2 regions of the Belliella marina genome follow, and region 1 is predicted to be linked to the other one. Evidence: riboswitches for the same ligand, from Rfam matches in the RefSeq annotation. Region 1 holds a riboswitch; the other holds the start of a gene.
The links. Region 1 has a riboswitch for S-adenosylmethionine ahead of ACFSKL_RS19170 (homocysteine S-methyltransferase family protein). Riboswitches for the same ligand answer to the same signal wherever they lie in the genome.
Positions count from the first base shown of each region.

Region 1 (3,422 bases):
GGGCCTTTCCCCCATGCGAAAGGGCTATACCAACCTTGGGCTAGGATACCAGACCAGATACAATGATTTTATTTTGGGGTTTGAACTTTATCAAAATTCCGGATTGAGCTCTGATTTCAATGGTTACAATATTGACTATAGGACCAGCAGGGTATTGCTCAATGTCGGTTATGCACTCACCGAAGAGGGGAGTTTCCAATTTATCCACTACATGTCTATCGGGTCTGGTTTTTTGAATTTCCAAATGCTCAGAGATAGGCCAAATCAGAATATCAATGAATTTCTCCAAAACCCGGAGCATGGTTTTGTATTGAGGGATGGCAATATTCACAAAGGAAGTCGTTTTTTTTCCGGTTTGCTTACGGAGATAGGGTTTCAGGCAAGTTATGATCTGCCCATTCCCGGCAGGGAAGAAGTCTTGGAAGTGATGACCAAATTCGGGTATGCATTTAGCCCATTTGAAAATTCTTGGAAAATGAATGGGATTCAGTTTAGTGGTGCACAAAGTGGGGCTTTTATCCGTGCTGGTGTAGGGATTTCATTGCCTGATCATAATTTTTTCTATAAAGATGCATCCTTGGGGATTCACTTGCTGACGGGTTTGCAGATGACAAAGGCGACTGAATTTAACAAGATTTTGGTGGAAAATGGTTATGAACCCTTTGATGGAAGGCCGAACAATTGGGGCGTAAAAGTATTGGGGGAGAGTAAAGGTTGGCTTTATGGGGTAGATGTATATAATGTGGCACTGAAAGGATCAGCACGTGCAGGTCAAAACCACACCCTCAACAGTGTGAGGGTTTATGCGAATTCTGGGGTTAAGTTTTTTGAAAGGAAAAACCTTGAATTTGGTGGGCTTGCGGGCTTGGGATTTGCAAATATTCGATATACTCTTTCAAGCAATTACAAACCTGATTTTCCATTGCTCTTTGAAGAGCCGGATCACGATGGGTACATAAGAAACTCCGGACTTATGGCCAAACCCGAAATCTATGCCGCCTATGCCATACCTTTCACCTCTGAGAATGCATTCAATCTCATATTGGGGGTTCACGCTGGCTACGAAACACCATTGAGCAGATACAGATTGCAAAATTTGTCCATGTATAAGTACATGGCCAATCCGTATTTGCATTTTTCAATTGGCATCAGACCATAAGTTTTCCTATTGATTTGAACTTTTGGTCAAACATTTTTTGAAAAAAGCGATATAATTCAATTATACGGCTTACCTTTGAACTTGCTTATCGAGAAAGACCGAGGGAAGGGCCCTACGACGTCTTAGCAACCTGACTTAACAAGGTGCTAACTCCCATTCCGAAATTTGTCGGAAAAAGATGAGCGGTAGATTAAAAAGTCTTTTTTCTCCCGGTTCTTGCTCGCATAAGTTTTTATATTGAATCAGAGCGACATGATTAGAACGGAATTATTATTAGCACAAGCCAAAAAACAGATTTTGATCCTAGATGGTGCTATGGGTACTATGATTCAGCGGTATAAACTCTCCGAAGAGGATTTTAGAACCCCTGCATTGAGCAATCACCCGAAGCCACTCAAGGGGAATAATGATTTACTTTCTCTGAGCAGGCCTGATATCATCAAGGCAATCCATGCTGCTTACCTTGAAGTAGGTGCCGATATCATCGAGACCAATACCTTCAGTGGGACCACAATAGCACAAGCAGACTACGGATTGGAACATTTGGCTTATGAAATCAACTACCAGTCGGCAGTAATAGCCAAAGAAGTAGTAATGGAATATTCTGCCAAAACACCTGACAAACCTAGATTTGTCGCTGGAGCCATTGGGCCAACCAATAGGACAGCCTCGATTTCTCCAGATGTAAACGACCCCGGTTATAGGGCGGTGACTTTTGACCAATTGGCAGATGCGTACAAAGAACAGATCCATGGATTGTTGGATGGAGGTTCGGATATTCTGTTGGTTGAGACAATTTTTGACACCCTGAATGCCAAAGCGGCCTTGTATGCCATACAAGAGGTGTTTGAAGAAAGGAATCTGCCTTTGGAGCCTGAAGAGGGAGGTATTCCAGTGATGATCTCGGGGACAATTACGGATGCTTCCGGACGGACACTTTCCGGACAGACTACAGAAGCATTTTTGATATCGATATCTCATGTGCCATTGTTCAGCGTTGGCCTGAACTGTGCATTGGGGGCAAAAGAGCTTAGGCCTTACCTTAAAATATTAGCAGATAAGGCACCTTTCTATGTAAGCGCTTATCCGAATGCAGGACTGCCGAATGAATTTGGGCAATATGACCAGGATTCGGTTGAAATGGCAGATCAGGTAGAGGATTTTCTGAAGAATGGAATGATCAACATATTGGGAGGATGCTGTGGCACAACTCCTGAGCATATTGCTGCATTGGCAGAGATTGCTGCCAAATACAGTCCAAGGGAATTAGAATTGGTAAACGAATCAGATGAGTAAAAGACAATACAAAGACGCGATGAAGCTTTCGGGGTTGGAACCTTTGGTATTTACTCCCGAAATCAATTTTGTCAATATTGGTGAAAGGACCAATGTGACGGGGTCCAAGAAATTTGCCCGACTGATTCTCAACGGTCAATTTGATGAAGCGCTTGAAGTAGCTTTGGATCAGGTGAGAGGTGGGGCACAGGTCTTGGATGTATGTATGGACGAAGGGATGTTGGATGGGGTAGCTGCCATGCAGCGATTTCTACATCTGATAGCATCAGAACCTGAGATTAGCAGGATACCGATCATGATTGACAGCTCCCGTTGGGAGATAATCTTGGCAGGACTTAAGTGTGTCCAAGGGAAAGGAATTGTCAATTCCATCAGCTTGAAAAATGGGGAGGCTGAGTTTATTCACCAAGCCAAAACCATCAAGAAATTTGGGGCGGCAGTAGTCGTTATGGCATTTGATGAGGATGGGCAGGCAGATACCTACCAAAGGAGGATCGATATCTGTAAGCGGAGTTATGATGTTTTGGTCGATGTAGTCAAATTCAACCATCAGGACATCATTTTTGACCCCAATATTTTCCCTGTGGCTACAGGGATGGATGAGCACAGGAAAAACGCCATCGACTTCTTCCACGCAACCCAATGGATCAAACAGAACCTGCCTGGCGCCAAAGTAAGTGGAGGGGTGAGTAATGTGAGTTTCTCTTTTAGGGGAAACAATCCTGTGAGGGAAGCCATGCATGCCTCTTTTCTGTACCATGCCATCCGACATGGAATGGATATGGGGATAGTCAATCCCACCATGTTGGAAATCTATGATGACATCCCGAAGGATCTTTTGGAAAAAGTGGAAGATGTGCTCTTTGATAGAAAAGAAGAGGCCACGGAAACTTTATTGGAATTTGCTGAGACGGTCAAAGCCTCGGATAAAAAAGAAGTAGCCACTGAAGCTTGGAGGGAAAGTCCA
Region 1 covers NZ_JBHUHR010000045.1:543,226-546,647, reverse strand. The annotation lists gene ACFSKL_RS19175 (hypothetical protein) at 1-1,159, shown strand, start outside; SAM riboswitch class I at 1,242-1,344, shown strand; gene ACFSKL_RS19170 (homocysteine S-methyltransferase family protein) at 1,412-2,455, shown strand; gene metH (methionine synthase) at 2,448-3,422, shown strand, end outside.

Region 2 (3,422 bases), on a different contig from region 1:
AAATTTATGAAATCTTTAGAGATTATAGGGTTTAAAAGAGCAAATCTCGAAAAAGGAGAGTTGAACCAAATCCGTGAGGAAGGTAATGTACCATGTGTAGTATATGGTCCAGGTATCAAGGAACAAATCCACTTCTATTCGCCTGCCATCCTTTTCAGAGACTTGATCTACACTCCAGAAGTTCACATGGTAGATTTGAACATCGAAGGAACGAAAGTTAAAGCTATCCTAAGAGATGCTCAATTCCATCCAGTAAGTGAAGTATTGCTCCATGCAGACTTCTTGGCTTTCACAGAAGACAAAGAAATCAAAATGGACATTCCTGTTGAAATCAAAGGTACTTCCCCAGGTATCATCAAAGGTGGTAAATTGGAAATGAAAGCCAGAACTTTGAAAGTAAAAGGCTTTGCCAGCAAACTACCTGACAGAATCCCTGTTGATATTTCACACCTTGACCTTGGCAAGTCTGTCAAAGTAAGTGAGCTTTCGGTTGAAGGTTTCGACATCTTGACTAGCCCTAACGTATCTATCGCTACCATCGGTATCCCTAGAGCACTTAGAGGCAAAAAAGCTGAATAAGACAATCTTATTACATTATTTGGAAATCCTGCTTGTTCGCGAGCAGGATTTTTTATTTTTGCACTTATTCAAAAGCAATTTCAAACAATTTAGACCTGTCAGGCCTCCACATCGGACTGACAGGTCTTATTTTAATACAAAAAAAAGCAAAACCACTTTGCTAACGAAACATGAAATATTTAATCGTAGGATTGGGAAATATCGGTCCGGAGTATGAATTGACACGCCACAATGTAGGATTCCTTACTTTAGATAGACTGGCTGACAAACATGGAGGCACATGGAAAAGCGGTAGATTGGCTTTTACTTCTGAATTCAAGCACAAAGGCCGCCAGTTTCACTTGATCAAACCTACCACCTACATGAACCTCAGTGGCAAGGCTGTCAACTATTGGATGAAAGAATTGAATATCCCCAAGGAAAACATCCTGGTGATTGTCGATGATGTGGCACTCCCGTTTGGGAAATTGAGAATGCGCGGAAAAGGCTCTGCAGCTGGACATAATGGACTGAAAAACATTGAAGAACTGACAGGGGGCCAAGACTACCCAAGACTAAAGTTTGGGATTGGGGATGATTTCCCCAAGGGAAGGCAAGTGGAGTATGTGCTCGGGAGATGGACTCCCAAGGAAATCGAAGAACTCCCTATATTCATGGACAAAGCAGTCGACATGGCTATTGCTTTCGCTACTACCGGCATCAACATGACCATGACACAGTTTAATGACTGAACTAATTTTAAATCTAAGATTTAAAATTTAAACTATACAAATACACTTTGATTTTTGGAATTTAGGACTTTACTTTGCAGCTAGTTCAATGATTTATAAAGAAGAGGTGAGAGAACAGGCTCAATGACCCTCTGGCAACCATCACATCCCAAGTGAAAGGTGCCAAAACCTGCCCAAACAACGGGAACTATAAATTAACATATATGACTCTACCAAATCACTCATTCCAGTTTTTACTTATTTTGATGCTGTCATTTGACGGAATCAACAACCGTTCTCTTCAAAAGACCAGAAGATCAAATCCCCTATTCCCACGATTGGGTATTGATCCAGTCAAGCATTCATTAATCAACGATTAACCAACACAACATGTCACATTTCGAAACCGACGCTATCAGAATAGGCTCCTCCAAGTCCAACCAAAGGGAGCACTCTGCCCCATTATATCTTACTTCTAGTTTTACATTTGACTCTGCTGAGGAAGCAAGAGCCATGTTTGCTGAAGAAATCCAAGGAAACATCTATTCCCGCTATGCAAACCCCAACTCTTCCGAGCTACTCGAAAAGGTATGTGCTGCCGAAGGTACTGAAGATGGCATCGCAACTGCCTCAGGCATGGCTGCTATGTTTGGAAGCATTGCCTCATTGTTACAACAAGGAGACCATATTCTGGCATCAAGGTCATTGTTTGGGTCTACCCACCAGCTATTGACCAGGGTATTCCCAAAGTGGGGAATCAGCTCTAGTTATGGGGATATTTCAGATATTGCCAATTGGGACAAACTCATCCAACCCAATACCAAAATGCTCTTTATTGAGACACCTTCAAATCCCGGCTTGGAGATCATAGACCTGGAGTGGATAGGAAAGTTTGCGGCTGCCCACAACTTGATTTTGGTGGTGGACAATTGCTTTGCGACACCATATCTCCAACAGCCGGCAAAATGGGGAGCACATATCGTTACACATTCTGCTACAAAATACATTGATGGACAAGGCAGGGTTTTGGGGGGATTGATCTTGGGAACAAGTGAATTGATCAAGGAAGTCCAGTTTTTCACAAGGCATACAGGTCCGTCCATTTCCCCTTTCAACGCTTGGATTCTGGCTAAAAGCATGGAGACTTTAGCCGTGAGAATGGATCGGCATTGTGAGAGTGCATTGAAGGTTGCATCATATTTCCAAGACAGCAAGGATTTGGATTTTGTCAAATATCCATTTCTCCCATCCCACCCACAATTTGATTTGGCAAAAAAACAAATGAAACATGGAGGGGGAATCATCACTTTGACCCTGAAAGGAGGAATCCAAAGAGCGCAACGTTTTATCGATGAACTGCAGATGATTTCTGTGACGGCAAACCTTGGGGACAGTAGAAGTATCGTCACCCACCCAGCCTCCACTACCCATAGCAAGCTCAGTGAGGAAGAAAGGCTCCAAGTCGGAATTTCCGATGGCTTGGTAAGGCTCTCTGTAGGCTTGGAGCATCAGGAAGACATCATCAAAGATGTAGAAAGGGCACTTGAAAAATCAAGATAAAAAAAGGGAGAGGTTTTGAAAACCTCTCCCTTTTTTTATTTATATCGATTGGATTGTAAGTAGCCACAACAGCTGATCTCAAATCTCCAATGATTATCCTCTATTAACCAATCACTATCGGCAATACCAATTTTTCCCATTTCACGACAATACCCGGAGATTCTACAGCGATTGACAGCTGCTCTTGGCTCTCCTCTACCCATGTCGGTGTAGATTCTACCCTCAAAACATCGTTTTCTTCCTTATATTGAAAATGGCCATGCTCAAGATCCCAATCAGAATTGAAGATCACAGTCCATTTCCCTGATTGTTTGGGGATGGTGAAAAGCGAATATTTACCTGCTGGAAGAACCGAGCCCTCTACAAGAATGTCAGTATCGAACTCCACAAAGGTCGCTTCGTTTGCGCCGGTTCTCCACACTTCATTGTAAGGAACCAAATCACCCCAAAGAACCCTACCTTTGACAGAAGGTGCTCCGTACTGTACATTTAGGGTCACATTGTCACCCACAGTCCCCTGAACGGTTCTCAATGGACTTGCACGCTCTTTAACCGGAGCTATCTCCTCCATTT
Region 2 covers NZ_JBHUHR010000046.1:426,928-430,349, reverse strand. The annotation lists gene ACFSKL_RS20935 (50S ribosomal protein L25/general stress protein Ctc) at 7-579, shown strand; gene pth (aminoacyl-tRNA hydrolase) at 750-1,310, shown strand; SAM riboswitch class I at 1,401-1,506, shown strand; gene ACFSKL_RS20925 (trans-sulfuration enzyme family protein) at 1,680-2,849, shown strand; gene ACFSKL_RS20920 (DUF2911 domain-containing protein) at 2,953-3,422, opposite strand, start outside.
Region 2: linked by a shared signal. The riboswitch ahead of ACFSKL_RS20925 (trans-sulfuration enzyme family protein) and the one ahead of ACFSKL_RS19170 (homocysteine S-methyltransferase family protein) in region 1 are both predicted to bind S-adenosylmethionine.